Cohaesibacter sp. ES.047: one gene and its partner. The protein of the gene in region 2 interacts with the protein of the main gene of each other region in a pairwise test. Links are inferred from orthologs where the notes say so. Each region holds a gene or a part of one and is shown on either strand. Other genes may lie near its edges. The genes, in order: dnaA and CPH65_RS20720.

What was found.
Region 1: the proteins of CPH65_RS20720 (region 2) and dnaA interact in binary tests that used the Escherichia coli proteins (3 or more experiments, as listed by UniProt). The link is inferred for Cohaesibacter sp. ES.047 from one-to-one orthologs.

The regions. Positions count from the first base shown.
Region 1 is NZ_LT907844.1:592,074-607,735, reverse strand. What follows is about bases 6,945-9,808. They hold dnaA (chromosomal replication initiator protein DnaA), read right to left. Parts: upstream 9,183-9,808; coding sequence 7,707-9,182; downstream 6,945-7,706. Other genes in these bases: CPH65_RS02615 (rhodanese-like domain-containing protein), read right to left, coding at 9,368-9,808; dnaN (DNA polymerase III subunit beta), read right to left, coding at 6,945-7,492. Outside these bases: rsgA (ribosome small subunit-dependent GTPase A), read right to left, coding at 1-804; CPH65_RS02650 (cupin domain-containing protein), read right to left, coding at 1,077-1,517; gyrB (DNA topoisomerase (ATP-hydrolyzing) subunit B), read right to left, coding at 1,555-3,984; CPH65_RS02640 (cytochrome c), read right to left, coding at 4,150-4,599; L-alanine exporter AlaE, read right to left, coding at 4,615-5,022; DNA replication/repair protein RecF, read right to left, coding at 5,032-6,330; more of dnaN, read right to left, coding at 6,374-6,944; rpsT (30S ribosomal protein S20), read right to left, coding at 10,509-10,775; CPH65_RS02605 (enoyl-CoA hydratase), read right to left, coding at 11,096-11,869; CPH65_RS02600 (PRC-barrel domain-containing protein), read left to right, coding at 12,302-13,303; CPH65_RS02595 (host attachment family protein), read left to right, coding at 13,609-14,019; CPH65_RS02590 (IS481 family transposase), read left to right, coding at 14,069-15,019; CPH65_RS02585 (pyrimidine 5'-nucleotidase), read right to left, coding at 15,106-15,662. UniProt on the Escherichia coli protein: Plays an essential in the initiation and regulation of chromosomal replication. Binds in an ATP-dependent fashion to the origin of replication (oriC) to initiate formation of the DNA replication initiation complex once per cell cycle.
Region 2 is NZ_LT907844.1:4,528,046-4,543,842, reverse strand. The notes cover bases 12,799-15,797. They hold CPH65_RS20720 (replicative DNA helicase), read right to left. Parts: upstream 15,043-15,797; coding sequence 13,555-15,042; downstream 12,799-13,554. Other genes in these bases: rplI (50S ribosomal protein L9), read right to left, coding at 15,329-15,797; CPH65_RS20725 (YrhK family protein), read right to left, coding at 13,117-13,398; alr (alanine racemase), read right to left, coding at 12,799-12,986. Also shown: cimA (citramalate synthase), read left to right, coding at 1-562; EamA family transporter RarD, read left to right, coding at 614-1,573; CPH65_RS20770 (TIGR00730 family Rossman fold protein), read right to left, coding at 1,630-2,241; CPH65_RS20765 (LysM peptidoglycan-binding domain-containing protein), read left to right, coding at 2,512-4,203; CPH65_RS20760 (helix-turn-helix transcriptional regulator), read left to right, coding at 4,394-4,837; CPH65_RS20755 (ABC transporter ATP-binding protein/permease), read left to right, coding at 4,906-6,834; CPH65_RS20750 (SDR family NAD(P)-dependent oxidoreductase), read right to left, coding at 6,978-7,730; purF (amidophosphoribosyltransferase), read right to left, coding at 7,784-9,307; CPH65_RS20740 (CvpA family protein), read right to left, coding at 9,590-10,195; DNA repair protein RadA, read right to left, coding at 10,327-11,733; more of alr, read right to left, coding at 11,808-12,798. UniProt on the Escherichia coli protein: The main replicative DNA helicase, it participates in initiation and elongation during chromosome replication. Travels ahead of the DNA replisome, separating dsDNA into templates for DNA synthesis.

The DNA of each region.
Region 1 (15,662 bases), 3.9 Mb from region 2 along the record:
TTCGTGCAGCCTGAGGGCGCGAATCCCCGGCGTGTCGACGAGCCATGCGCCATTGACGGTGCGATGCAGGGAACGGAAGGTGGTTGTGTGCCGCCCCTTGGCATCATCCTCGCGGATGTCCCGTGTGGCATCGGCCCGGTCGGTCAGGGCATTGAGCAAAGTGGTTTTGCCCACACCGGATGACCCCACCATGGCAACTGTCCGGCCCTTTTCGACCCAAGGCGCGAGCGAATCTGCCGCTTGGGTATCCTTGGCATTCAGACCGATAACATCCACCCCGGCCATCAGGTCCCTTGCGGGTTCCAGATAGCGCTCGGGATCGTCGCACAGATCCGTTTTGGTGATCAGGATTACAGGCGTTACGTCCGCGTCCCTAGCCAGCGCCAGAAAGCGTTCAAGGCGCGCAAGATTGAAGTCGTCATTGCAGGATGAGACGATAAACAGCACATCCACGTTGCAGGCCATGATCTGTTCGGACACATCCGTGCCCGCAGAGCGGCGTTTGAGCTCGCTCTTGGGATCAAGACGCCGGACGATCTGGTCGGTATGGTCGGTGAGCACCCAATCGCCGACGCCAAAATCCGACGTTGGCACCTTGTGCGGCGTGCGCAGGGGCCTGGCCCCACTTTCACCAAGACCCATCACGATGGTTCGCTGGATTTCCGTGATGCGAAAAGGGGTGAGGGTGTCCAGCTCGTTGATGTCGAGCTGGCTCATGAAATGGGCAGTAAAGCCAAGTTCGGACAGGGTCCAGCCGGGTTTCCTGTCAGGGGCTTTGCCAAGAAAGTCTTCGAAGGAAGTCATTGTCTTGCCTTAAGAACATACTTTTTGGTCGGCGCAAGCCTCGCGGCAAGGCCGTTGATCCAGGCAAGATCCGTCATCCATTCAGATGCCGTTTGCCCGGAGGGACAAAAAGACACTCATAAATATCCTCCTTCAGGGCTTGGTTGCTGGCAGGTGCCAATTTTCGGCACCATGCAGGGGAAAGTTGTGTCCCGATCTTAGTCAAATGCCGGGCTCTTGTCACCTGTCTTCATGTGTCACCTGAGAGGAAGACAGAGAAATGAGAGATCGCATCATGAAGCGGAAGAAGAGCCATCCGGCTCCCAGCCTTCTGGCGCGAGGGTGAAGCCCTCGAACTGAAAGGCCGGTGCAACGACACAGCTGACAAGGGTCCAGTCACCAAGGGATTGGGCCGATTGCCATGCGTTTTTTGGAACGATTGCTTGCGGTGCCTGACCGTTCAGAATGTCCGGGCCGAGGTTATGCTCGACCACATTCTGCCCGTTTTCAGCCATTTTAAGAGATAACGGGGCACCATCATGCCAGAACCAGCTTTCCACCGCATCAACACGATGCCAGTGGGAGCGCTCTCCGGCCTTGAGCAGAAAATAGATCGCGGTGCAATGACCGCGACCGTTGCTGCCTTCGTCATCGCGGAACGTCTCGACGAAATAGCCGCCCTCCGGGTGGGGCTGCATGTCAAGCGCTGCGATAATCTCGTCGGCTGAGGCCATGTCCCACTCCCGGCGGTTGGCTATCGGTGGTTAACCGCTAGACATCGAGGTTTGCGACATTCAGGGCATTGTCCTGAATGAAGTTCCGGCGAGGCTCGACTTCATCGCCCATCAGCTTGGCGAAGATGTCATCCGCGTCGTCGGCTTCCTGCACTCGAACCTGCAACAAAGTCCGGACATCCGGATCCAGCGTTGTTTCCCAAAGCTGCTCGGCATTCATCTCGCCAAGACCTTTGTAGCGCTGCATGGCAATGCCTTTGCGTCCAAGCGTATAGACTTCCTGCAGCAGCGAAATCGGACCGTAGATGGTGTATTCCTTTTCGCGGCGGCGCATGACAGTGCCATAGTCAAAGCCCTCTCTGAGCTCCGACCCAAGCCGATTGAGCTTGCGGGCGTCGGCCGACTGCATCAAAGCGGAATCAAGAATGGCCGCCTCCTTCACGCCGCGCACCGTGCGTTCGAACGCATAGTTTCCGTCATCGTCGATCGTGCCGACCCAGCCCCGCTCTGTTTCCTCGGCAACCCTGTCAAGGCGACGGGCAACACGGGCGAGGGCTTCTTCGATGGCCTTGTCGTCATCGGCGATGTCCGGATTGAGCAAGCCGCTGATCGCTGCCTGCTCGACCACCGAACGATTGTAGCGGGAATGCAGACTGTCGAGAGCCTTCTCGAAGGCCCGGGCTTCATCAAGCAGACCGCGCAAATCGGAGCCGGCCCGTTCAACACCGGAGCCGGTTGTCAAAACCGCTTCATCAAGACCCGCATCAATGAGATAATTCTCAAAGGCGAGTTCATCCTTGAGATATTGCTCGGACTGGCCACGCTTGACCTTGTAGAGCGGTGGCTGGGCGATGTAGAGATGACCGCCTTCCACAAGTTCGGGCATTTGCCGGAAGAAGAAGGTCAGAAGCAGGGTCCGAATGTGAGCGCCATCGACGTCAGCATCGGTCATGATGATGATTTTGTGATACCGCAGCTTTGCGGGATTGAATTCATCCTTGCCAATGCCCGTTCCGAGCGCGGTGATCATGGTGCCGATCTCCTGACTGGAGAGCATCTTGTCAAACCGGGCGCGTTCCACGTTGAGGATCTTACCGCGCAGGGGCAGGATGGCCTGATTGGCACGAGACCGTCCCTGTTTGGCCGATCCACCAGCGGAATCACCCTCCACCAGGAACAGTTCAGACTTGGCAGGATCTCTTTCCTGACAGTCGGCCAGCTTGCCGGGCAGAGAGGCGATATCGAGCGCGCCCTTGCGTCGGGTCAGCTCGCGTGCCTTACGGGCGGCCTCGCGGGCCGCGGCAGCTTCAACCACCTTCGATACGATTGTCTTGCCTTCGGCCGGATTTTCCTCCAGCCACTCATTCAGCGCGGCACTGATCAGGCTTTCGACAACGGGCCGGACTTCCGAGGAAACCAGCTTGTCCTTGGTCTGGGACGAGAATTTCGGATCTGGAACCTTGACCGACAGAACGCAGGTCAGTCCTTCACGGCAGTCATCGCCTGACGGGTTGACCTTTTCGCGTTTGAGAAGACCTGAGCTTTCTGCATAGGCGCTGATCTGACGTGTCAGCGCTGTGCGGAATCCGGCCAGATGCGTACCCCCATCCCGCTGCGGGATGTTGTTGGTGAAACACAGCACATTCTCATGGTAGGTATCGTTCCACCACAGGGCCGCTTCGATGGTGATGCCGTCCCGCTCCGAGGAAACGGCGATCGGCTTTTCGATAATCGGCTTCTTGGCCCGATCCAGCCAACGCACAAAGGCTTCAAGGCCACCATCGTAGAGCATCTCCTCGACAACCGTGTCCGCCCCGCGATTGTCCGTGAGCAGGATCCGCACCCCAGAGTTGAGGAAAGCAAGCTCGCGCAGCCGATGCTCAAGCGTTGCGAAGCTAAACTCGATATGGGTGAAGGTCTGGTTGCTGGGATAGAAAGTCACCTCGGTGCCCTGCTGTCCATTGGCCGGACCGACGATCCTGAGCGGGCTGACGGCGTCGCCATGCGCGAACTCGATCTCGTGCTCCAGATCATTGCGCCAGATGCGCAAGAGAAGCTTGGTCGAAAGCGCATTGACAACCGAGACACCCACGCCATGCAGGCCGCCCGAGACCTTGTAGCTGTTCTGGTCGAACTTGCCGCCAGCGTGCAGCTGGGTCATGATCACTTCGGCAGCCGAGACACCTTCTTCGTGATGGATATCGGTGGGGATGCCACGGCCATTGTCCGTAACCGTCACGGACCCGTCCGCATTGAGCGTCGCGGTGACCAGGTCAGCATGACCGGCGAGCGCCTCGTCAATGGCGTTGTCGACCACCTCATAGACCATGTGATGCAGGCCAGATCCGTCGTCAGTGTCCCCGATATACATCCCCGGGCGCTTGCGTACCGCGTCGAGACCTTTGAGGACTTTGATCGATTCTGCGCCATACTCAGCGCTGTCACTGTTATTCTCAATATCGCTCATGCGAATCAGTCATCCTTTGGCTTGAGCTAACCTCTCACTTATAATTGGTTTTTCGCCTTATTCAACTGAACTGGCGAGAGAGGAGAGGTGAAGTCGGGGCCTTCTGTGGAGAGTTATCCGCTCACGCAAAATTTGCGTCTGGTTTGGGGCTTTTTGGGGCAAAATTTAGCGGAATTTCGGCACCTTCTGCAGGCTTCTGATATAGGCCAAAATCTGCGCGGATTCAACCTGATTGAGCGCTTTCACGGGCTTCATCGGGCCATACTTCCAGTTGGTCTGCTCCACACCCTGAAAGATCGCCTTGACAAAGGCGCGATCACTGAGCTTGTCGGGCATGTAGAGCGGGTGAACGAGGGGGGGGGCGAAGCTGGTGCCACGCCCTTCGATGCCATGGCAACTCATGCAATTGGCGTTATAGAGACTTAGGCCGGTCCGCCGGATCTGATCGCCATCAAGTCCCTGTTTCAAGATCGGGCCATCGGCGTTGTGCCCGCCGATCTGGCTGATGTCTCCCCCACTGAAAATCAGCAGCAGAAGGGATGAGACGGACAGGAACAAAATCAGAAAGCTGTTTCTTGATCGGGCAAATTTCCAGCGTTTCCTGCGTCTGACCATGATCGTCTCGCCCCGTTACAATGCCGAAACGCCGGCGAGACGCCGGACGAGCTCAAGGAACAGACCGAACGGGCGACTGACCAGCAGCATCAACAGGATGGCTGATCCAATGGCGGTCAACGCCTCCTCAATGCTGGCTCCGGCGATGAAAAGCGTCGCTGCATAGACCGGGACCTGAAAGCTGATGAAGGCAAGTCCGTCGATCAACATGCGCATGGGTTCTGACCCGGGCAGCACCTTTCTAAAGCACCAATCGCGATAAAGGCCGTAGGGCCGCCCGGTGGCGACCATCACCGGCACCATGATGAGGCGCGTGATCAGCATTTGCTCAAGGCTGAGCTGGGCAATGTACAGCTCGACAAACCCTGCAAGGACGGTGAAGAACAGAATTGTGGCCAATGTGTCGGTGATTGTCGTTTTCATGGGCGGAGCTTATCCGATTGCGCCGGGATGTTCCATCCTAGTGATCGGAACCACGGTGCCCAGATCCACATGGAAGCGTTCGGCGCGATCCCCCAGCGGCTCGAAGACGGCATCATCGGTGCCCGTCACCCAGGCCTGACAGCCGAGCCGGTCCAGAAGATCGAACAGGGCCAGACGGCGGCTTTCATCAAGATGGGCTGCGACCTCGTCCAGAAGCACAAGCGGTGTGCGCCCGCATCTCTCGGCAACCAGATGCGCATGTGCCAATACGATCCCCAACAACAGCGCCTTCTGCTCACCGGTCGAACATTTGGCTGCGGGCATATCCTTGGGGCCGTGACGAACGATCAGGTCGGAGCGATGCGGCCCTTCAAGCGTGCGGCCTGCGCCGCGATCCCGGTTGCGCATCTGCGCCAGGATGCCGCGATAATGCTCTTCGCTCTCGATCGCCGGGCGCGAAAAAGCCTCGGCTTCCAGAATGCCTTCAAGCCCCACCAGAGCATTGGGAAAGGCCGATGACCCTTCGTTTGCATGCAGCAAATCAAGAGATCGGTTCAGGAGCGAAACCAATTCGGCCCTTGCGGTCGCGATGGCTGAGCCATATTCGGCCATCTGGGCCTCAATGCCATCAAGCCAAACCGTCTCGTGCGGGGCCTCTTCGAGCAGCCGATTGCGCTGGCGCATCGCTTTCTCGAACGCATTGACGCGGCTGCCATGGGTCTTGTCGATGGCCAGCACCATCCGGTCGAGCCACTTACGCCGCTCGGACGCTGCGCCCGTAAAATGGCTGTCCATCTGAGGGGTGAGCCAGATCACCGAAACATGGTCGCCAAGGCCTTCCGCCGATTTGCTCGGAGCGCCATTGATCCGGATGCGCCGTTGCATGGAGCCATCCGGGCTCGGTTGCAGGCCGGTTCCCAGTTTTGTCGGGCCAAAGGGCGTATCGATGGCAACGGAGACCGCCCAGCTGCCTGACGCCCCCTCGCGGGCGATGTCCGGATAGGCGACACGCCGGAGCCCGCGGCCCGGTGACAGAAAGGAAATGGCCTCAAGCAAATTGGTCTTGCCCGATCCGTTGGCTCCGGTCAGGACGACATGCCGACCAGTAAGGGCCAGCGACAGGGTGGGATAGTTGCGATAGTCGGTCAGGCTGACAGATCGAACCGAAACCCTGTCGACAGGCGCATCGTCCTGCGTCAGAAAGGCGGCGGCTGAAGGCGTATCTGTCATGCGTGCGAACCAGTCCCTGTCTGTTGCCTGCCTTGTGCGGCTTTGAGTCAAAAAGGGCATTTCCGAAGAAATGCCCATGGAAACGCTCCATCTGATCGTGATGTCGTCGGAGCGGATCCGATCACACGCGCATCGGCATCAGCACATAGAGCGTGTCATTGTCACCATAGTCCTGAATGAGGGTCGGCGAGCCGGAATCAGCCAGTCGGAATTGCGCGCTGTCGCTTTCCAGCTGGTTGGTGATGTCCAGCAGGTAACGGGCATTGAAGCCGATTTCCATCGGTTCGGAATCATACTCCACTGCCAGCTCGTCGGTTGCCGTGCCCGAATCGGGGTTGGAAACAGAGAGCACCAGACGGCCAGACTCGACACTCAGCTTGACCGCGCGGCCCCGTTCGTTGGACACGGTCGCCACACGATCAACCGCTTGGGCAAACAGGGCATTCTCGACCTTCATGGCCTTGTCGTTGCCTTTTGGGATGACCTTTTCATAGTCCGGGAAGGTGCCGTCGATCAGTTTGGACGTCAGCACGACCGGCCCGATCGTCAGGCGGATTTTGGATTCGGATAGCTCGACCGCAATGTTTGCTTCGGGGTCTTCAATCAGCTTCTGGACTTCCGAAACGGTCTTGCGCGGCACGATCACGCCGGGCATGCCAGCAGCCCCTGCCGGAGCGGGCAATTGAGCTTGTGCCAGACGGTGACCGTCCGTGGCCACAGCGCGCAACAGCTGGGTGCCGTCGACCTCAATGCTGTGCACATAGATGCCGTTGAGATAATAGCGCGTTTCCTCTGTCGAGATCGCGAACTGCGTGTGATCGATGAGTCGCTTGAGATCAAGCGCCTTGATCGTGAAGGTGTGGCTGAACTCTCCGGCCGTGATGTCGGGGAAGTCCGTTACCGGCAGGATCTGCAAGGTGAAATGCGACCGACCGGCGCTGATGGCAAGGGACGTCTGATCTTCGTTCGTCTCAAGAGTCACTTCCGAGCCGTCGGGCAATTTGCGAACGATGTCATAGAGCATGTGAGCCGGGACGGTGGTTGCGCCCCCTACTTCAACCATGGCCGGCGCTGTTTCCAGCACTTCCAGATCGAGGTCGGTTGCCTTGAAGACCAGATCTCCCCCTTCGGCTCTGAGGAGCACGTTGGAGAGGATCGGAATGGTATTCCGTCTCTCTACCACCCGATGGACATGGTTCAGCGACTTCAAAAGGGTTGCCCGCTCGAGAGTGACTTTCATATCCCTAAATTCCCTACTTCATTACAATCAATACGCGTTCCCGAACCAGATACCGGCAAGTGCGGGGACGCAACTTTGAACCGAATGGCCGGATATGGCAAGGGGATCGGCTCAATTACTGAGCCGATCCCCTCAAATTTCTCGCACTTATCAGCGCTATTTTTCGGTGCAGTCTCAAGGGATGCCTGAGGGCTGCTGCTGATGTGCCGATTTGCTACTCGGCGATGTTCCGCTTCAGCATCTCGATTTCCTGCTGCAGGGTATTGTCAGATCCTGCGAGCTCCTCGATCTTGCGCACGGCATGCAGAACCGTCGTGTGGTCGCGACCGCCAAACCGCCGACCGATTTCCGGCAGGGAGCGTGGCGTCAGCATCTTGGACAGATACATCGCGATCTGGCGCGGACGCACGATCGTGCGGGTCCGGCGAGAAGACAACAGGTCAGAGCGTGACACATTGTAATGCTTGGAAACAACGCGCTGGATATCCTCGATACGGATGCGGCGCGGCTCTTTCGAGCGGATCAGATCCTTCAGTGCCTGCTCGGCCATCTCCACCGAAATCGGAGCGCCGGTCAGTTGATTGTGTGCCATCAGGCGGTTGAAAGCACCATCAAGATCCCGTCCATTCGAGCGGATGATGCCGGCCACATGGTCAAGCACCAGCTCGGGAATGGCCAGATTCGGATCCCGGCGCGACGCCTGCTGGGCACGATCCGTGAGGATCGAGCGCCGCAGTTCCTTCTCAAGGGGCTGCAATTCGCTGACCAGACCACCGGCCAGACGCGAACGGACGCGTTCATCGAGGCTTTCCAGCTCGACCGGCGGGCGATCAGCCGCAACCACCACCTGACGGGCGCCGTCGATGAGGCTGTTGAGCGTGTGGCAGAATTCCTGCTGGATCGACTTGCCCTGCAGGAACTGCAGATCGTCGATCAGGAGAATATCGATGTCGCGCAATGTGTCCTTGAAGTCGAGAGCCGACTGGCTCTTGAGCGCCTGAACGAACGAATACATGAAGCGTTCAGCCGTCAGATAAAGCACCTTGGCCGACGGATTGGACTTTTTGGCTTCCCAAGCGATGGCCTGCAAAAGGTGTGTCTTGCCCAGACCGACAGACGCATGGATGAACAGCGGGTTAAAAGAAACCGGCTGGCCTGGCTGAGCCATGGCGACCTGTTTTGCTGCCGCATGTGCGAGGGTGTTGGACTGGCCCACAACGAAGGTTTCGAAGGTCAGACGCGGATCGAGCGGCGAGCCGCCCATATGATCATGATCGGAACTCATGGAGCTGCTGGCCTGCTGACGGGCAAAAGCACTTGAATGCTCGCCACCGTCCAGAGCCGGAGCCTGAGTTTTGGCCTGCGCAGGCTTGGGACGAACGGCGCCGCGCACGAACAAATCGATTCGGCGCACCTGCTCGCATTCCTCGCGCCAGAGCGACATCAGCAGTTCGCCATAATGAGACTGGATCCAGGATTTCAGAAACCGGGTCGAAACCGACAGGATAACCAGTCCGTTCTGTTCGTCTTCCAATTCAACGCTTGCGAACCAGCTTGAAAAGACATCTTCTCCGAGCTCTGCCTGCAACCGCTGTCTAACACGATCCCATTCTTCTTTGCCCACTTTCACCGAAGGCTCCTCTTGTCGGGAGGCAGCCTTAGGAAAAGCTTGATGAGCAGCCGCACCCATCTCCATATCAACATTTTCCTTTGTGGCCGTCTGCTGTGTTTTCATTTTTATTTACTAGCCCAATAGCCGCCAAAAAACAGCGGTTTTCCTTGACAAGCCGCAATCTCGGCGAAATTTTCCGCTCTCTCGATCACGACCAGGTTGCGTCTTTAAACGAAATTGTCGAAAGCGACAATTCGTATTCTTCAGAACTGCCGCCACGGAAGCCCTGCATGCTTCCAGCCGTTCTGCTGTCCCCGATGCAAGTTGACGTCCAAATCCCCCTCGAAGCCGGACGCAATATTGTAGCAGGGTCCCTGCCACCGCTCTGTCATCTCAATTGCCGCATTTTTCGATCGAACGCCTGACCGGCAAAGAAACAACAGGGCTGAATTCTGTTCTACACTTCGTTTGTGCAGTTCTGCCATGAGCTGATCGGCGAAATTCGCATTCACCTGCATTTGAGGATAGGAAATCCACTCGATCAGAAGCACGTCCCTTGCCGCATCCTCAAGCACAGGCACGCCGACATAGGACCATTCCGCATGGGTTCGCACATCAATGAGGACCGCGTTCGGGTCTTGGCACAACAGATCCCAGGCTTTGCTTACCTCAAGATCGCCAGCATACGATTCCGCATTCCGCAAAGACACACACTCCTTAGAGAATGATCCGCAAGGACCATCCTTTCAAAACTGAACACATGTTGCATTTGGGCAGAAATCACTCCTTCACCGCACAGGCGAAGAAGTCACATGAAACGCCAGCTCTTTCGACTTGCTGCCCACAAGTCCGCCCAGCAAAGAAACTCGCACTGGGCAGTGTTTCGAAAGGCCTTCGGGACTGGCTGCAACCGCTTTTCAAATGAGTATTCAGGACTTCATTTGTTGTGTTCTTTGCAAGCGCTTCCCGCGTGGCGCATCTGACCATACACAGCCTGAGATGGCCGTGCAAGCAGCCGACAAGCAGATTCTGCAGGGCTTCAAAGGGCAAGCAAATAAGCCAAAAATTTCACATTTGCTCTTGACCAAGCTATCCCGTTGCGACTCTTCAGATTCTGTCAGAAAACTGTCAAGTTAGCTCACAAAATGTCGGTTAAATTTTTTTTCGTCACGTTCCATATTGACCATCGCAGAATCGCATGCATCGGGGCACAACAAGCGCGGTCCTTTTTAACCTCTTGATATAAGGGGCAAAATTTAGAATCGATCAAAAGGAGAACATACCGGTTTCTGCTAAGCGATTCCCGGAAAAAGTGTGACAAAAACACGACACTCGGCAGAGGCAAGGCTCGCACGGTCGGAAAAAAAGCCCGGTCAAGCCGGGCCTTTTTCGACATGTCTGATCTTAGGCTGCGATTGCTTTCACGCGCTTGGACAGACGGGAGATTTTACGAGAAGCGGTGTTCTTGTGATAGACGCCCTTGGAGACGGCACGCATCATTTCGGACTGAGCCTTGCGAAGGGCTTCAGACGCTGCTGCCTGGTCTGCTGCTACAATCGCTTCTTCAACGACACGCAGAAGGCCGCGTACGCGGGTGCGGCGTGCTTTGTTGACAGCGGTTTTGCGCTCGATTGTACGGGTCGCCTTCTTGGCGGATACAGTATTGGCCATGGAGCCTGTTCCTTATTCACTCTTGCGCAGGCCATCATCGGCCCGCTTACGCCGCTACATCACATCAGCCCTCAAAGCTGTACAGGCCGGAAGGACGAGCAGCAATCCTGACAAAACGGGGTTGCGTTTTGCTTTTCTCGAAATACGGCGGTGTGATCAAACACTCTGAGTTCCGAACAAGACGGACCCGCCGATAGCAAAAGGCGGCATACAGATTGCCGCCCAATGGCTCGCGCTTATAGTCAAACTTTCACCGGGCGTCAACATGAAATGACTCCTGAAAGGCCCGAAACGGGCGCATTCAAGCGGTGTTGGTGCGACTATTTGTTCTGGAATTGAGCCTTGCGCTTGTCGACAAACGCGGCCATGCCTTCCTTCTGATCCTCGGTGGCAAACATCGAATGGAACAGCCGGCGCTCGAAGCGAAGGCCCTCAGCAAGGGTCGTCTCGTAGGCGCGATTGACGCTCTCCTTGGCCATCATGACGATTGGCAGAGAGAAATCGGCGATTTTCTTGGCGGTTTTCATCGCCTCTTCCACCAGATCATCAGCCGGTACGATCCGCGAGACAAGTCCGCAGCGTTCCGCTTCCTCGGCATCCATCATCCGTCCGGTCAGGCACATTTCCATGGCCTTGGACTTGCCGACAAAGCGGGTTAGCCGCTGCGAGCCACCAGCGCCGGGCATGACTCCGAGGGTAATTTCGGGCTGGCCGAACTTGGCTGTCTCTGCCGCCAGAATGAAATCGCACATCATGGCAAGTTCGCACCCACCACCCAATGCATAGCCGGCAACGGCTGCGATCACCGGCTTGCGGCATTTGGAAACGCGGTCCCATGGCGTGATGAAATCCTCAAGATAGGCTTCCATATAGTTCTTTGAGGCCATCTCCTTAATGTCGGCTCCGGCCGCGAAGGCCTTTTCCGAACCCGTGATTACAATCGCGCCAATCTTGTCGTCTGCTTCGAACTCGTCCAGAGCCTTGGAGACTTCGGCAATGAGTTCGGATGACAGGGCATTGAGCGCCTTGGGGCGATTCAGTCTGATCAAGCCAACGCCGTCATGACTTTCTACATTGATCGTTTCATAAGCCATCAAGTCCTCCTGGTGGCAGAACAGGGCAACAGGCCCTGTTTATTGAGGTCCCACGAACCTATGCCGCACTGCAAGAGACGGCAACCCGTAAAGGTGCGGAGTTCTGGATAGATCAGTCCGATTTTTCTCCTCACCAACCGCGTTGGCCAAAAATGAGGCCCCCGTTATGGCGCGGCATGATTAAAAAATTGCTCTGAAATATCTCGAAGAAACGGCTGGTCTTGATTATACGAATAACATTTTAAAAACAAATAGATAAATGAATTCCGCCAAGAGTTTGGAGTGCGTGGCTGGGGCGCTGGAAATGGAGAGGATGAGAAAAAAAACGGAACTCTTTTGCTAACCTGCCCATTGTCTAGGCAACTGAGACGCACGGTTGAAAGCCTGTGTTCAGGATAACTCAAGTCTTCAATCTAGAGAGGAGAGAGACCAATGAAACGCATTCTTGCAACCACCGCTATGGGCCTCATGCTCACCACCGCTGCCATGGCCGAAACCCCGATGGGCAGCTTCAATACGATCAACACCGTCGCCGAGAGTGACATCTTTGCATCCAACTTTATCGGCATGCGCATCTATTCTGCTCAGGATCAATATGACAGCTTCGATGAAAGCAGCACTGTTGCGGCAGGTGCCGAGACGGATTGGGACGATCTGGGTGAAGTCAATGACATTGTTCTCGACCGCAATGGCAGCGTGAAAGCAGTCGTGCTGGGCGTTGGCGGGTTCCTCGGCATTGGCGAGAAAGACGTCGCTGTCGATATGAACAGCATCAAGATGGTCAATGAAACGGATGATCCGGGCACCTTCTTCCTTGTTGTCAAAACCGACAAGGCGACCCTTGAAAATGCTCCAGAGTTCGAACGCCCAATGAATGACGTATCTGCGATGGGTGTGAGCGGCGCCGACATCGAGAAAACCATGCAGAATGGCAAGGAAACCGCCGAGAACAGTTACGAATCCATGAAGGATGACGTAAAGAGCGGTTACGAATCGGCCAAAGACAAGGTCTCCAAGACCATGGATGAAACGCAGGAGGGTCTGAACTCCGCGCTCAATCAAACCGGTGAGACCATGAAGAAGTCCTATGACGAGACTCGTAGCTTCTTTGTCGCACCCGAAGTTGAATTTGAAGGCTATGAAGTGGCCAGCAGCGATCAGATGACCGCTGATGATCTGACCGGCGCCCGCCTTTACAGCGCCAACGACGAAGATATCGGCGAAGTTGACCAACTGGTTCTGAACAAGAACGGCTCCATTGACAAAGCTGTTCTGGATGTCGGCGGCTTTCTGGGCGTCAACGAACACCGCATTGCGGTAAACATGGACGAACTGAGCGTTCTGCGCTCTTCGGAAAGTGGCATGGTACGGGTGTATATCAATGCTACCCAGGAGGAACTGGAAGCGCAGCCTGAGTACCAGCCTCAAATGTAATCGGATCCGTCCGATGGCTTACGCTGTCTCAGTTGGCAGTGTATGGCCGGATCGGTCATCCTAGATCAAGGTCGATCTGACAAAGACGCCCCGTTCGTATGCCGGACGGGGCGTCTTTTGTTTGGAAGACCCAACTTGATGCCAGATAAAGTGATGGTTTGGAGGAGAGCCGGAACAAAGCGCCTTTGTTCGCGTTGACTGAAGAGCGAGCTGTCCAGTTGGGATCCGTTTCAAATGAAAGGCTCGATGGAATTCATGACCAGGTCAAATGAAAGGCCCGGTCAAATCAAAAGGAAAGGGAAGCCATGATGAGATTGCCCAAGGAAACCACCGTCGTCGTCGCAACCGGCGAAAGTGCCAAATTCTTTGATGCCAACAGCAAGGTGGGCGAGGTCTCGCTGCGTTTCGACCACGATCTCACCCCCGGAGATCTGGCTGATCAGGGCCCGTCGGGAAAAATCCCTCCCGATATGGACGGCAAGGAATCCATGGAGGCGACCTTTTCGAAAATTCTGGCGTCTGACCTCTTTTCAAAGGTGCATGCAGGCAAGATCGAAAATCTGGTCCTGATTGCGGACCCTGAGACATTGGGTGAAATGCGCCCGTTGCTTCACAAAGAAGTGACCGATGCAATTGTTCTTGAATTGGACAAGACCCTGACCAATTCCCCCGTCAAGGACATCGAAAAGGCGATCAGCGCTGCCCTAGATGTTTGATCCCATGCTTTGATGGTGCACCTTTCTCATTTGAATGGAGGGAAGCACTATGGGCCAAGTTCTACACGGCAGCGCCACGACGACAGAGGCAGTCCGTCGAGCAATACAAAATAGTCAAGAGAGCCTGAGAGTGCTTTCCAAGCGATACGGCATCAATCAGAAAACGGTCGTCAAGTGGAAGACGCGCACCTCACAAGCGGACTTAAGAACCGGACCGAAGGAGCCACGTTCGACTGTGCTTTCGCGGCAAGAAGAAGCGACCATTGTCGCCTTCCGCAGGCATACCTTGTTGCCTCTCGACGACTGCCTTTATGCACTCCAGCCGACAATCCCGCATCTGACGCGCTCTTCACTGCACAGATGCCTGCAACGACACGGAGTTTCGCGACTACCGAGTGTCGAAGGCGACAAGCAGCCAAAGAAGCGTTTCAAGAGCTATCCGATCGGCTATTTCCATATCGATATTGCCCAGGTACAGACAGCTGAAGGCAAGCTCTATCTCTTTGTGGCTATTGACCGGACTTCCAAGTATGCCTTCGTTGAACTCTATACCAAGGCAGGAAAGATGAATGCTGCACAGTTCCTGCGCAATCTGGTCGCCACTGTGCCCTATACCATCCATACTGTTCTGACCGACAATGGCATCCAGTTCACCAATCGGTCTCGCGATCTCCATGAGTTCCAGCACATCTTTGACCGGGTCTGCACTGGAAACGGCATTGAACACCGCCTGACAAAAGTGAAGCACCCATGGACCAACGGTCAGGTCGAGAGGATGAACCGGACTATTAAGGATGCCACCGTCAAACGGTTCCATTACGACGATCACGAGCAACTCCAGAAGCATCTGGCTGTTTTCATAGATGCCTACAACTTCGCTAGACGATTGAAGACGCTAAGGGGCCTGACCCCATACGAATTTATCTGCAAAAAGTGGACAGAGGATCCGGAAAGATTCAAAATGAATCCGATCCATCAAATCCCGGGACCGAACACCTAGACTAGACCAGCACAACCGGCGAGCGGAGAAGCGCTCGCCGGAATTCAGCTTTAACGTTCCTGCACATAATGCCAGTGATAGGATGCTTAGGTTTGGGGCTTGCGGCCGATGGCATCAAGCACGTCATTGAGGAAGCTGCCCAGACTGTCCGTCACATAATCAACATGCGGCGATTCCTGCCCTTGCGCTTCCCAACTGTCGTGGAAGACCTCGCGGGTCTTGGACGGCACGATCAGCACCGTTTTCATGCCCATATCGAACGGCACGGCAAGATTGCGCGCCAGATCCTCGAACATTGCCGCCCGGTCAGGGTTGAGGCCCGTCTGCTTGAGCAGTCTTTCATAGGGCGCACGGTTGGGCTTGGGTTCAAGATCAGCCCAGACAATGTCGAATATATCCTCGAAATAATCCGTGATGCCGAGACGCTCGGCAACCTTGACGGCGTGTTCGCGCGTGCCGTTGGTATAGATATAGCGTTTGCCCGGAAGGGCGCTGATGGCCTGCGCCAATTCCACATCGGCAGTCACATGACTGTGGTCGATGTCATGCACATATTCGAGAAATTCGTCGGGCTTGATGTCATGCTCGATCATCAGACCGCGCAGGGTGGTGCCATGGTCCTTGTAGTAGCTCTTGCGCAGCA
Region 2 (15,797 bases):
TCTGCTTGATGAATTGCGGCGCATGGGAATTGAGGTCGACAAGAGTGATCCGCGCCTGCCAGACCTTCTGTCCATCGTCAAGGAACGCGAGGCGAATGGCTACACCTATGAGGGGGCCGGAGCGTCTCTGGAATTGCTCGCGCGTCGTCATTTGGGCCATGTGCCGAGCTATTTCGAAGTTGAGAGTTTCCGCGTTGGCGTGGAGCGGCGCTTTGATTCGAGCGGCGATCTGGTCACCCAGTCTGAAGCGGTCGTGAAGCTCGTCATTGATGGGGTGCGCAAAATGTCCGTCGCCGAAGGGCAGGGCCCGGTCAACGCGCTCGACCTTGCCTTGCGCAAGGATCTGGGGCCGTTGCAGGACAAGATACGGAACCTTGAGCTGATAGACTACAAGGTGCGTATCCTCAATGGTGGCACGAGCGCAATCACGCGTGTTCTCATCGAAAGTCGCGACGGCCATGGGCATCGCTGGTTTACAGTTGGGGTTTCCGAGAATATCGTGGATGCTTCCTTCCAGGCTTTGGTGGATTCCATCACCTATAAGCTTTTCAAATACCCCTGATAAAGTGCCGTTGCTGGAGCGTGTTGTTCAGCGGGCCGGAATTGAAGCGCCATGAGCCAAGACCCCATCAATCTGGGCGGAACCGCGTCCGCTCTCTCAGCTGATTCTACCAAGGAGACGCGCAACGGTCTGTTCTTTGCGCTTGCTGCCTATGGCTCATGGGGCTTGTTCCCACTGTATTTTTCGCTTCTGGCCGAAGTTCCGTCCGTGGAAGTGGTCGCCAACCGGATCGTCTGGTCGTTGGCCATGATGACGATCTGGTTTTTGCTGCTCGGTCGCTGGAGAGAGGTCTGGTCTGCGCTACGTCAACCCAAGGTGTTCGGCATTCTCGCGCTGACAGGATTTCTGATCAGCGGCAATTGGCTCACCTATGTGTGGGCAGTCGGCCATGGCCGGGCAACAGAGGCAAGCCTTGGCTACTACATCGTGCCTCTGGTCAATGTGGCGACCGGGTATCTGCTTTTATCAGAGCGTCCCTCGCGGTTGCAGCTCGTGGCCATTGTCATTGCGTTCCTCGCCATTGCCCTGCAGATAATTCTGTTGGGGACGATACCGATTGTTTCACTGCTGCTGGCCTTTACATTCGGCAGCTATGGATATCTGCGCAAGATTGTTCCGGTTGGAGCCAATCTGGGGCTGTTGATCGAGTTGATCATCGTTGCGCCCTTCGCGCTTGTCTATGTTGTTTATCTGCAATCGTCAGGGTTGGGACATCTCAGCCTTTCAGATCCGATGATCAGCGTTCTCATTCTGATAACCGGGATTCTGACGGCCTTTCCCCTGATCTGGTTTTCCATGGCGGCGCGGCGGCTCAGGATGTCGACAATCGGAATCATGCAATATCTCAACCCGACGCTTCAGTTCCTCGTGGCGGTGTTCTTGCTCAACGAGACTGTGCCAGCGGGCAAATTGGTTACCTTTGGTCTCATCTGGCTGTCGGTGTTGATCTATTCCTATGACGCCTATCGGAGCAGACGCAGGGAACCGCGCCCGCCGGCTTTGCAGGTTTAAAATGTGGAAAAGTCGAACGTCCCGACCGGCCTGCGGCGAGCCCTTTGAAAGTCTTTCTAGAAGCGGTTGAGATCGGGTGCATCGGTGGATTGCGATAGCAGATCATCCGGCAAATCCTTGCAGGCCTCGATCAGCAGGGGAACGATCTCTTCGGGATCGGATGTGGAGAGGAACGAAACATCCATGCCACTGCGGATGAAGTCCTCTTCGCGCATATGGTCCAGAAGGCTTATCAGGGGATCCCAGAAGGCATTGATATTGGCCAGCAGAACCGGCTTCTTGTGTTGTCCCAATTGCGCCCATGTGAGCATTTCGACAAGCTCTTCAAGGGTGCCTATGCCGCCGGGCAGTGCCACAAATGCCTGAGCATATTCAAACATCTTGCGTTTGCGCTCATGCATGTCCTCGGTGATGATCAGCTCCTGCACCTCGTCCAGCATCGCCTCGCGTTCCTGCAGAAAAGATGGTATGATGCCTGTCACTTGGCCACCATGATCGAGCACGCTTTTCGCGGTAATGCCCATCAGGCCGATTGAGCCGCCGCCATAGACAAGGTCGATAGAGTTGCGGGCCATGGAGCGTCCGAGCACCTTGGCAGCGTTGGAGTAGGCGGGGTCAATGCCGGCGCCGGATCCGCAGTATACGCAAATTTTTTTCAGTAAAGCCATGTTCGTTCTGTTGCGTTCGGTTCAAAATGGGTTGCGCCAGTAAAGGCAATTAGCCGCGCAGCCTTGCTCGAATCCTTAAAAAAGGCTACCTGTCTGTAGGATAAGAATAAAATTCTTCGATTCCGCGGCGTGTGTGGGTATGCAATCGTGACTGGCCTTTGAAAAAACAGCAAGAAAAATCATGCGAAGAGAGAAAATCTTCATGCATGAACCTGTTGGAAAAGACTGATGCTCAACCCCGGGATGGCTAAACAGAAGTGTGACTGAAGCATGAAATCTGCAGCTCCTTTTCTTGCCCTAGGTGGTGGTGTTATCGCCGTCGTTGTCGGCATCTTTGTATTCGGTGACCAATTGGGGATTGGTGCAAAAGATCCTCAGCCGAAGGCCCCTGTGGCAACGGTAAGTAAAACCAATCTACCCACCGAGCCGGCCAATTCGGCACCCCAAAAAACCGATGATACTGCTGAAAATGCTGCCGAGCCTCAATCTGAACCACCGGTTTTGGACGAAAGCACGACCGATGTCGCGAGCCTTTCCAAAACCGATGAGATGTCCAGCGAACCAGCGGCGGAGCCGGTTGCTGCTGCGCCCAGCGATCAAGGCAACGCGGTTGGGATTCCCGATGGCGGATCCGTTTCAAGCCCCGATGCAACCGAAGAAGTAAGCGACGCGGCAACGGGTACACAGCCCAGCTTTGATATCGTGCGTGTTGAGCAGGATGGTCAAACTCTCGTTGCTGGCAAGGCAAGCCCGGGGTGGACGGTTGAGCTCAAGAATGGCGACATGGTTCTGTCACAGGCCGAGGCGGATGCCAATGGCGACTGGGTGATGATGCTTGAAAAACCGCTCGAGCAGGGTGTGTCCGATCTGTCGCTTGCTGCGAAATCCGCAGATGGCGGTAAAACTATTGTATCGGAAAGCAATGTGACGGTGGCCATGCCCGAGGAAAGCAAGGGTGAATTGCTTGTCCTTGAGACAAAGCCGGGTGAGGCCTCTCGCGTGCTCTCCAATGTTGTAGAACCTGACGAGGATCCGTCCAAACCTATTGAAGTGGCCAAGGTGGAAAAGACCACGGACACTGACAACGAAGGGACTGCACCTGTCGCCAAAGAGGCACCTGCCCAGACAGAACAGACAGAACAGACAGAGCAGACGGTTGCTTCCGATGCAGACAGCACAGGAACGGCCGAAAGCGGTTCGGAAGGCACTGCGGCAACGAATGCGCCAGCAGCGGAGGCAAAGCCTAAGGCTGAGCCGACCGAAGTTGCCAAGGTTGAAGAGCCCAAGGCTCAGTCAGAAGAGACCCCAGCGCCGGCTTTACCATCTATGGTTTCCATCGAAGCGGTTGAAATCGAAGGTGACACCCTGTTTGTTGCCGGTGCGGCGGAACCTGCCGGATCTGTGGTTCGCCTCTATGTCGACAACCAGTCCATTTCGGACAGTCGTAGCGGCGTGACGGGTCGGTTCCTGTTTGATGGCGAGCTTGATCTGGAGGTTGGTGATCATCAGGCGCGTGTCGATCTCATTGATCCTGTCACCGGTGCTGTTACCAAGCGTGCGGAAGTGTCCTTCTCCAAGGCGGCGCCTGAGGCGATCGTGTCGGCGTCTGCCGAAAGCAATGCCGATGTTGAGAAGGATCAGGCACAGAGCAGTGTTAGCGACGATACAGCCAAGTCGATGAGTGCTGATGCCGAGTTGGCCGACGTCAAGACGCGCAAGGTCATCATCAGACGCGGTGACAATCTTTGGCAGATTGCGCGCCGGGTTTATGGTGCGGGCATTCGGTATTCGACGATTTTTGACAACAATGTCGATCAGATCCGCGATCCCAACTGGATCTATCCCGGACAGGTTTTCAAGTTGCCGCAGGGCGAGGACGGTTGGGATAACAATTTTGATGCGGTCGAGTCGCCCGATGAGAGCGATAAGTCCGCGATGCTCGATCAGGATGCCGCCGAGTAAAGGCGCGCCTGAGTGACGAGCGGACCGTCGTCCACTCGTTTCGTTCAACAGTCAAGAATTCAAACGGCCCGGAGAGTGATTTTCGGGCCGTTCGGGTTTTTGTTTCATCGTATTTTTTCGATGAAACCTTGCAAAGTGATCCCGGATCCCTTATTCATCGTACAAACACGATAGATGAGATGAGGGAGAGATGGGCGAAAGAAACGGCTGCTGCGATCAGAATCCGGTGGATCAAGTCACCATCGATCTGGCGGATGTGAGCGTCAGTGCAGCTGAAGACACAGCGCATCATGGCCCAGGACCGAAAGGGCATCAGAAGTGCTGTGATCATTTCGATCCTTTGGCCCGCGGGTTCAAGGCCCTTGGCCATCCCGCCCGCCTGATGATCCTCCAGAAGCTCAGCTCTCAGAACAGCCATTGCTGTGGCGATATCTGCTCTACCCTGCCGTTGGCGCAGTCGACCGTTTCCCAGCATCTCAAGGTGCTCAGGGAATGCGGTTTCATTCATTTGGAAACCGCCGGGCAGCAGAGTCGTTACAAAGTCGATTTTGATCGACTGGACCAGTTTTTCGGCGCCAACAGCGCTTTCTTCAAGGGGCTCCACGATCGGAGCCTCAAAAACCATGCAGATTAATCCCAATGGCTGATCGATGCCTATGACCATGCGTCGATTGCCGGGGAAGACCTCAGGACCAAGTCATAATGAGAAGTTCTAGATATGCCAGTGAGCCTTACGTGCGCACTGGAGCGTCGGTTGACGCGGAAGCCTCGTCGCTTCAAACCCTGCGCAATCTTTGGCCCTACATCTGGCCCTCAGATCGGGCAGACCTCAAAAAACGCGTTGCTTTTGCTCTAAGCGCCCTGTTTCTGGGCAAGTTGATCAATGTTCTGACGCCCTATGCCTTCAAATGGGCGACGGATGCCCTGTCAGATCCCGCTGCGCCTGATGGCGTGGGCCCCGTGGGCTGGCTTAGTGTGCCGATCATGCTTGTGGCCGCCTATGGCCTGGGCCGGATCATGAATGTGGGCTTTGATCAGCTCAGGGATGGCCTGTTTGCACGGGTCGGGCAGCATGCGGTGCGCAATCTTTCCAACAAGACCTTCCGCCACATGCACAACCTGTCTCTCAGGTTCCATTTGCAGCGGCGCACGGGCGGGCTGTCTCGGATCATCGAGCGCGGGACGCGCGGCATCGAAGGGGTGGTGCGTCACACCATTCTGCATGCCGTTCCCACCTTGTTGCAGTTCGTGATGATGTCTGCCGTCATCGCCTTCCAGTTCGATGTGATCTATCTGGTAATCGTCGTGACCATGGTGGCGCTCTATGTCGCCTTCACTGTGCGGGTAACGGCCTGGCGCATCGACATCCGCCGCCAGATGAATGAATCCGACAATGACGCCAACTCAAAGACCGTCGACAGTCTGCTCAACTTCGAAACCGTGAAGTATTTCGGCAACGAAGAGCGCGAAGCGCATCGCTTTGACCAGTCGATGAAGGTCTATGAGAAAACCGCAATCAGCACCTGGGTGTCGCTGACGTGGTTGAACTTTGGCCAGATCGCTATTTTCTCGACGGGTATGGCGCTGTGCATGGCGCTGTCGGCCCATGCGGTGATGACCGGAACGCAGACGGTCGGTGATTTCGTGCTGATCAATGCGCTGTTGATGCAGCTTGCCATTCCGCTCAACTTCTTCGGCTCCATGCATCGCGAGATCAAGCAGGGGCTGGTGGATCTGGAATCCATGTTCGAGCTGATGCGCGAAGCGCCCGAGGTGACGGACAAGGACGATGCCAAGCCGCTTGACGTTAAAGGCGGGACCGTCCGGTTTGATGACGTGCATTTCGCTTATGATGCCAACAGGCCGATTCTCAAGGGGATCAGTTTCGAAGTGCCAGCGGGCAAGTCGGTCGCGATTGTCGGGCCGTCCGGGGCAGGTAAATCGACGATATCGCGCCTTTTGTTCCGCTTTTATGATGTGACGAGTGGGTCCATCACGATTGATGGACAGGATCTGCGCGATATAGAGCAGCACAGCCTGCGTCAGAATGTGGGCATGGTTCCGCAGGACACGGTCCTGTTCAACGAAACCATCGCCTACAACATCGGCTATGGGCGTCCTGATGCCAGCCGTGAGGAGATTGTCGAAGCGGCTCGCATGGCGCAGGTGTCCGATTTCATCGCGCGCCTTCCCGCCGGGTTCGATACCGAGGTTGGGGAGCGGGGGCTGAAGCTGTCAGGCGGCGAGAAGCAGCGCGTGGCCATTGCCCGGACCATCCTCAAGGCTCCGCCGATCCTCGTTCTCGACGAGGCAACGTCGGCGCTCGATAGCCATACCGAACAGGAAATTCAGACGGCGCTGGATAAGGTGTCACAAAACCGGACGACGGTGGTGATCGCTCACCGATTGTCGACGGTGATCGGGGCGGATGAAATCATCGTGCTTGAGGATGGAGGCATTCGCGAGCGCGGACGTCACGCCGAACTTCTGGAACAGAAGGGACTTTATGCCTCGATGTGGGATCGTCAGCGCGAGGCCAGCGAAGCCGAGGAGCGGCTGCGCAAGGCGGTCGAGAGTGATCGCTCCGGTTACCTGCCCGGTCGCGGTGCTGAACTAGAAGTCGCCGAATAGGTTATGGAACATATTTTGAAAGCCCCATTAAGACAGACTCTTAATGGGGCTTCTTTAGAGATTGATTCGGGATTATTTCGGCTCAATGCCAGCTGTTGGCTCGCGGGTGCAACTCTTGCGAGTCGCGCGAGACAGCGTTTGGGCTAGTCGATTACCGGGCTGCCGTAATCTTTCCAACTCTTGGAGGGGAAATCATACATGCGGCCGCTGTCGCTGCATTCTGGCAAGAGGCAATCGAGGATATAGGGTGCAAGTTCGCTGGGATGCGGCAGGGTCATCGGATCTTCGCCCGGCATTGCCTTGGCGCGCATGCCTGTACGAACAGGCCCCGGATTGAAGCAGTTCACGCCAACGCTGGTCTTTTCGGTTTCTCCGGCATAGGTCCGTACGAGCGCTTCAAGGCCAGCCTTGGAGACCGAATAGACGCCCCAGAAAGGTTTGCATTTATGGGGGGCACCGGAGGTCATGAAGAGCGCACGACCCGCATCTGACTGACGCAGCAGCGGGTCAAGCGAACGAATGAGCCGCCAGTTGGCGGTGAGATTGACACCAAGCACCTTGTCCCAATCCTTCACCGGATCGAGATGTCCGATGGGCGTGACCGCGCCAAGAAGACCGGCATTGCCGAACAGGATATCGAGCTTGCCCCAGCGTTCAAAGATTGCCGCGCCCAGACGATCAATGGCGTCGTAGTCCATCAGATCACACGGAACGAGGGTGGCCGAGCCACCCATTTTCTGGATCTCGTCATCCAGTTCTTCCAGTGCTCCAACGGTCTTGGCAATGGCGATCACGTGTGCGCCTTCGCGCGCCAGAGCAAGGGCCGCGTGCCAGCCTATCCCGCGAGAGGCACCTGTGACGACGGCCAGACGATCCTTGAGGCGTTGTTCGGTCATGTGCTTGGGTCCTTCCCTTATCTCTTCAAGTCTGTGCCAACGCGGCACCGGCCCTAGTCCTTGAGAAGGCCCGGTGCGCGATGATTTTCTTCGCCCTCGAAATCAACCAGATCTGTCGGATAGTCGCCGGTAAAGCAATGATCCGTGAACTGGGGGGCATCGGGATTGCGGCGGTCAAAGCCGCAGGCGCGATAGACACCATCAATCGAGACAAAGCCCAGAGAATCCGCTCCGATATATTTGCGCATGCTTTCCAAGTTCATCTGGGCGGCGAGCAGTTTCTTGCGGTCGGGCGTGTCGATGCCATAAAAGTCCGAATGGGTGATCGGCGGGCTGGCCAGCAGCATATGCACTTCCTTGGCGCCAGCATCGCGCATCATCTGAACAATCTTGGATGAAGTCGTGCCGCGCACCAGACTGTCGTCGACCAGCACGATGCGCTTGCCTTCGACCTGAGAGCGGTTGGCGGAGTGCTTGAGACGGACCCCGAGGGCCCTGATCTGCTGGGTCGGCTCGATGAAGGTTCGTCCCACATAGTGGTTGCGGACGATGCCCAATTCGAACGGGATGCCGATTTCCTGCGCATAGCCAAGAGCGGCAGGCACACCGGAATCGGGCACGGGCACGACCACGTCCACATCGAGCGGACATTCCTTGGCCAGTTCGGCACCCAGCGATTTGCGCACTTCATAGACGGAGCGACCGGCGATGAAGGAATCGGGCCGGGAGAAATAGATATATTCAAAGATATCCAGCCGTGCGGGGCGTTCAGCGAAAGGATGGAAGCTTCGAATGCCGTCTTCCTTGGTGCAAACGATGACTTCGCCGTTCTTGACCTCGCGCACGAATTTCGCACCGATCATGTCAAGAGCACAGGTCTCTGAGGCAAACACGGGTGAGCCGTTCAAATCACCAAGCACAAGCGGACGGATGCCCAGCGGGTCGCGGGCACCAATCAGTTTCTTGCGCGTCAGGGCAACCAGAGCATAGCCGCCTTCCATCTGCCGGATGGCGTCGATGAAGCGGTCGATGATGTCGGATTCGCGGCTCTTGGCAATCAGCTGGAGAACGACCTCGGAGTCCGATGTGGACTGGAAAATCGCGCCGCGCTTGATCAGCGAGCGGCGCAGGGTCATGGCATTGGTAAACTGGCCATTGTGGGCAACGGCGATGCCGCCCCCTTCGAGCTCAGCAAACAGAGGCTGGACATTCCGAAGGCCAGCGCCGCCTGCGGTCGAGTAGCGGTTGTGACCGATCGAGACGTTGCCGGGCAGGCGCTCAAGCACGTCCGAATTGGAGAAATTATCACCCACGAGGCCAAAACGGCGTTCAAGATGGAAATGCTCGCCATCATATGTGGCGATGCCGGCAGCCTCCTGACCGCGGTGCTGCAGCGCATGCAGGCCCAGAGCGGTGAGGGCGGCGGCATCATCCGCGCCAACAATACCGAACACGCCACATTCCTCGTGCAGCGTATCTCCTTCGCCGTTCCAGTCGTCGTCTTGATGAAGCTCAGAGGAGGAACCTGATTCCGACGCGCAGAGCGCAGCGGAGGCCGAGCTGTCGTCTTCAATCATTGAGAAGTCTTGAGACGTGGGGTTTTGTCTCTGTTCAGACATGGGCGAGAAGTCCTTCAAAAACCCGACTGCTCCGATCGAATAGGGGAACCCGAGGGATGTCGTGGTGTCATTTGATCTTCTGATGAGAGCACCAATTGCGCTTTTGAGCGCAAAATGGATGCACTGATCTACAAACGAAGAATGGCGGGACATACCCGCCAATTCCATGGAGTGTTCCTACCATACCCATGCGGCTTCGTCAGCTACGCAAATGTATAGAAGGGCGATTCATTGCAACGTTTATTGCTTTGCCGTGGTGCTGGCAATCTCGCCGATGGCATCGCGTTCGTCGTTCGAATAGCTGGCTTCCTCGTTCGGAGGCGTGCCTTCGCGCTGCTGGCGGATCTTTTCCATCAGCTGTTCCTGAGGATCTTCGGGCAACAGACTGATCAGCTTGTCTCCCATTTCATTGAGAAATGGCTTGGACTTGGCCTGAGCAACCCAGTTGGGCTGCTTGTCCTCTGGAACGAACCAGTTGAAGAAGATCAGGGCGACGGCCATCAGGATCGCGCCGCGCAAGGCACCAAAAACGAAGCCCAGCGTCCGGTCAAGGGCGCCAATGCGGCTGTCCAGCACGAAGTCGGAAATCTGGATGGTGATGAAGGACACCACGATGAGTGTGATGAGAAAGATCCCCAAAGCCGTTGCGGCCTGAGCAACAAGGGGTTGCGTCAAGTAGGGGGTGACCATCGGCAGAACCACGTCGAAAAGCTTCAGCGTTGCGAACGCGGCCGCAACCCAGGCGCCGATCGCAAGGACTTCACGCACGAAGCCGCGAATCATGGCGAGGAAAGCCGAAATCAGCAAGACGACAAGTAAAATGACATCTAGGAGTTCGATGGGCATCAGAAATCGATCCTGTTATCTGGCCTGGACTGCAAAAGCTCTTTAACACCTGCATACGAAAAACTGCAAGTGCCGCTTTGCCCCTCTATAGGGTGCGAAGTTGGCAAGAGCAAGGTTTTTTGCACCTGTTATCAATCCTCAGGATTGTCTGTGGGATTGAGGTTCGAGCCGACGGCGATCCGTGCAACCAAATCGGTGAGGCCTTCAAGCCCTGAGAGTTCGAGTTCAGGTGTTTTGACGGATTTGAGCACCCCTTCGGGAACAACGGCACTCGAAAAGCCCAATTTGGCTGATTCCTTGATGCGCGTTGGCGCATGGGAGACTGGTCTGATCGCTCCGGACAGGCTGATCTCGCCGAAATAGACCGCTTCGGATGGCAAGGCCACGCCAGCAAGAGACGAGACCAAAGCTGCGGCAACTGCTAGATCTGCTGCCGGTTCGCTGATCTTCATGCCGCCTGCGACATTGAGATAGACGTCATGGCCAGACAGGCGCACCCCGCAATGGGCGTCCAAGACAGCAAGGATCATGGATAGGCGGCTTGTGTCCCAGCCAACCACAGCGCGACGCGGTGTTCCCAGAGGTGACTGGGCGACAAGCGCCTGAATTTCCACCAGAAGCGGGCGGGAGCCTTCCATGCCGGCAAAGACCGCTGCACCCGGCGCAGAAAGATTGCGTTCGCCCAAAAACATGGCCGATGGATTGGCAACCTGACTGAGGCCGCCGCCTGTCATCTCGAACACGCCGATTTCGTCGGTGGGACCGAAGCGGTTCTTGATGGCGCGCAGGATGCGGAACTGATGGCCGGAGTCGCCTTCAAACTGGAGCACACCATCGACCATATGTTCCACAACGCGTGGCCCGGCAATCTGTCCATCCTTCGTGACGTGCCCCACAAGGATCACCGCTGCGCCGGTCTGCTTGGCATATCGGATCATGGCCTGTGCGGATGCCCGCACCTGCGTGACCGTTCCCGGTGCGCTGTCGGCGCTGTCGGTCCACAGGGTCTGGATCGAATCAATGATCACCATTTCAGGGGGCGGGCCTGCGGTGAGGGTGGCCAGAATGTCTTCGACGCTCGTCTCGGCCGCAAGTTCCACAGTCTCTTTGGCAAGGCCAAGACGGGCGGCGCGAAGGCGAACCTGATCGATGGCTTCCTCGCCGGAGATATACACCACGCGGTGGCCGCGTTTGGTCAGTGCAGCCGATGCCTGAATGAGCAGGGTGGACTTGCCGATCCCCGGATCTCCGCCCAGCAGGAGAACCGATCCCTTGACGAAGCCTCCGCCGGTGACGCGATCCAGTTCGGCGACGTTGGTTGTGATTCGGGGGGCGGGCTGCTCCTGGCCGGACAGGGAGACAAGCTCGACAATTCGGCCGCTCTTGCCGCGGACGGTCTTGGGGGAGCCGCCGATGCCGGCGCCTTCCTTTTCTTCCATGATCGAGTTCCACTCGCCGCACGCCTCGCAGCGGCCAGCCCAGCGATTGGTAACTGCACCGCAAGTTTGACAGACGAAAGTGGATTTGGAGCGCGCCATTGGGAGGGGCTTTCTGAGCATCTGGCTCGTTGCATCAAGGGATGCTGCGCCATCGAATCGGAACCGGTTTATCTTTATAGATAGCGACGCAGACTACGCAAGCCAAGGCTGGTCAGAAGCTCATAGCCGATGGTGCCGGCAATTGCAGCCACTTCGTCGATGGGCATGTGAGGGCCGAACAGCTCAACCCAGCTTCCGCGCTTCACTGCGTCTTCCGGTATGTCAGTGACGTCGATGATCGTCAGGTCCATGGTCACGCGCCCGATGATCGGGGCCTCATAGCCCTCGATATAGACGCGCGCGCCCTTGCGCTTGTCGCTGCTGGAGCCGGTGCGCAGATAGCCGTCGGCATATCCCATGTTGATGATTGCAAGGCGACTGTCCCGCTTGGTGACTTCACTCGCGCCGTAGCTCACCGATTGTCCCTTAGGGACGTGGCGGGTGGAGAGGACGCGACTGTTCAGGGTCACCACGGTCTGCATGGGATTGGGGCGGTTGCTGGTCGCCAGACCGCCATAAAGCGCGATGCCGGGGCGGGTCAGGTCGAAATGATAGTCGGGGCCCAAAAACACACCGGCCGAGTTGGCGAGCGAGGCAGGAATGTCGGGGAAGAGGGCGCGGATGGCGCGAAAACGGTCAAGCAGCGTGCTGTTCAGCGGATGGTGCGGATCATCGGCGCAGGCCAGATGGCTCATGATGAGTGTCGGGGTGAAGGGGGGCGGTTGCGTTGTCCATGCGTCGGACAATTTGTGGGCCGCCTTCTTGCTCAGCCCCAGCCTGTTCATCCCGGTGTCGAAATGCAGTCCGCAGGGCAATGCCTCGCCAATTGATCTGCAATAGCGGGACCACAGGTCGATCTCCTCGTAGCAGCCAAGCACCGGGCGAACCCGGTGCGTATGGTAGTAGGACATGGTGGCGTCCGTATCATCGCCAACGAGGCCATTGAGCGCATAAAGGGTGGCGTCGGGCAGGGTGCTGCGGGCACGGGCGCCTTCCTGAGGATGGGCAACGAAGAAGGTTCGGCATCCGGCTTGCCACAGGGTCTTTGCCGCTTCTTCCAGCCCGGTGCCGTAGGCGTCAGCCTTGATGACAGCGGAGCATTCGGCCTCGCCGCTCTTTTCGACCAAATCGGCGTAATTGATCTCAAGCGCACCAAGATCGATGGTCAACAGACTGCCGGCAATGGCCGCATCACCAGCAGACAGATGTTTCACATGTGGGGCAAGGCGGGAGGAGATTGGATCCTGCGTCATGTGATTTCGACTTTCCGGCTCGGGCAGCTTTAGCTGTCTTGCGCTTTGGTCAGCACAAGGCCTTTGGGGTATCAAGGAAACCAGAGCATCTTCCGATTATTGAGACGGCTTGGTATGAGCGAAAGGGGCTTCAGTCACTGGTGTTGTCTGCCAGATCGTCTCGGTCGCCCACAACCAGATAATGCACTTCTCGGGCAAAGCGCAAGGATGGTTTCACAGCAAACAGCACCGAGCCGATCAGAAAACACCATGTGCCGGGGATTAGCCAGCTATGGTAGAAGAACATCACCGAGCCAATGATAAACAGCAGGGCCGCGCCTAAATCCACCAGAGAATAGGCCAACTCGTAGACTGCATAGATCTGTGTGTGCTGTCTAGATCGGTTGGGGGCATCGTGTTGAAAGATTTTCATGACTAGGCCCTCTAAAGACGGGATCGCAGGGTGATGCTGATTGCCAACCCGCAATCGGACTTGATACGGGTTCGCGCCATGCAAGCATATTGCGATTGAGGCAGCAAGGCGTTGATGCGCCCTGTCCCTTTAAAAGGGTGGCATCACGAGGCGCGCCTATTCGTAATTATCGGGCAGATAGTCTTCGCGTGCGAGATCGGAGAAGCGGGTGAATTCACGCTGGAAGGCGACAGGAACGGCACCTGTCGGGCCGTGACGCTGCTTGGCGATGAGAATTTCGGCCTTGCCCATGGCTCGGTCCATTTCGGACTGCCATGTGAAGTGCTCCTCGGTTCCCGGCTTGGGTTCTAGACGTTCGAGATAATATTCCTCGCGATAGATGAACATCACAACGTCGGCGTCCTGCTCGATGGAGCCGGATTCACGAAGGTCGGCGAGCTGCGGTCGTTTGTCGTCGCGGGACTCGACCTGACGGGAAAGCTGAGACAAGGCGATGACCGGAACGGCCAGTTCCTTGGCGAGGGCCTTGAGCCCGGTGGTGATCTCGGTGATCTCTTGCACGCGGCCCTGCGAGGCCTTGGACGAAGAGCCACTCAACAGCTGCAGATAGTCAATGATCAAAAGATCGAGGCCCTTCTGGCGCTTCAGCCGTCTGGCGCGCGCGGCAAGCTGGGCAATGGAAATGCCACCGGTCTGGTCGATGTGCAGTGGGGTGATCTGCATTTCCTGCGCCTTGTGGGCGATGCGGGAAAACTCTTCCTGATCCACCTTGCCTCGGCGAATCTTTTCCGACGACACCATGGCCTGTTCGGCGATGACACGGGTGGCGAGCTGTTCGGCACTCATTTCGAGCGAGAAGAAGCCAACGACGCCGCCGTTCATCGTCTTCATGGAGCCGTCGGGCTGTTCCTCGGCCTTATACGCACTTGCCACGTTGTAGGCGATGTTGGTGACCAGAGAGGTCTTGCCCATGGCGGGACGGGCGGCGAGGATGATCAAATCCGAATGCTGCAGGCCACCCATCTTCTGATCGAGATCCTTAAGGCCGGTGGAGATGCCCGACAGTTGGCCGTCTCGCTTGTAGGCGGCCTCCGCCATTTCAATTGCTTCGGTTGCCGCTGCGGCAAAGGAGACAAAGCCGCCGTTTGATCCGCCGGTTTCAGCCAGTTCGAACAGACGCTTTTCTGCATCCTCGATCTGGGCCCGCGGCGGGGTGTCAATGGGTGCATCGAAGGCGACATTGACCACATCGGTGCCGATGTCGATGAGGTTGCGCCGAGTCGCAAGATCCATGATCAGGAGGCCGAAATCCTCGGCGTTGATGATCGAGGTTGCTTGCGAGGCAAGGCGCAGCAGATAGATGTCGATGGGGGTGTCTGCGACCATGTGGTCGGCTGGGAAAAAGGTTTTCAGCGTCACCGGCGAGGCGATCTTGCCAGCCCGAATGAGCTGGGCCGTCTTCTCGAAAATCTCGCGCAAATTGGGATCATAGAAATGGTGCGGCTTGAGAAAGGCCTCGACGCGATCATAGGTCTGGTTGTTGACCAAAATCGCGCCCAACAGCTGCTGTTCCGCTTCCAGATTGTGCGGTGCTTGACGCGCGGCAACAGAGTCCGCGCTATCGCGTTTTGCAGCAATTTCCATGTTCATCCTCATTTCAACGTGATGAACAAGATAGTCACAGGATGCACTGGAATTGAAGCGCAGTGATTGCAATTCACGGCAATCAACAGCGGAAAGTTTTTTTCTTTTTCTTTCGCTGGACTCTGTTGCCGTATTCGAGTCCTTGGCGAGAGAATCGCTCGCCCGGAAAAGGCCAGATAACCGGGGCGAGTCGTGCAAAAGAAAAGGCCCGGAACAACAGCTCCGGACCTTGATGCTTCAGGCTCTGCATTGGCTCAGCCTTGCAGATTTGAACGCGATAGATCGCTTATTTTTCTTCTTCTTCTGCAGCGTCTTCTTCAGCAACGTCTTCGGCTGCGTCGTCAGAGGCTTCTTCGCCTTCGATTTCCTCGAGCAGTTCTTCGTCAAGCTCGAGATCCTCTTCGAATTCGAAGCCAGCATCACGCTCGGTCAGGGTCAGATCTTCACCAGCAGACTGACGGTCGGCTTCGTCCTGAGAACGAGCGACGTTGGCGGTCACGATGAGATCGACTTCAGGGTGCAGAATCACGGTTACATCGTGCATGCCGATAGTTTTGATCGGGCGATCCAGAGAAATCTGGTTGCGGGAGAAGGAGACACCATCTGCAGTCAGGGCGTCGGCCAGATCGCGGGTGGAAACGGAGCCGTAAAGCTGGCCGGTTTCGGAGGCCGCACGAATGACGGTGATGGTCTTGGCGCCAATGCGTTCCTTGAGAGTTTCTGCTTCGGAGCGTGCTTCCAGGTTGCGGGCTTCC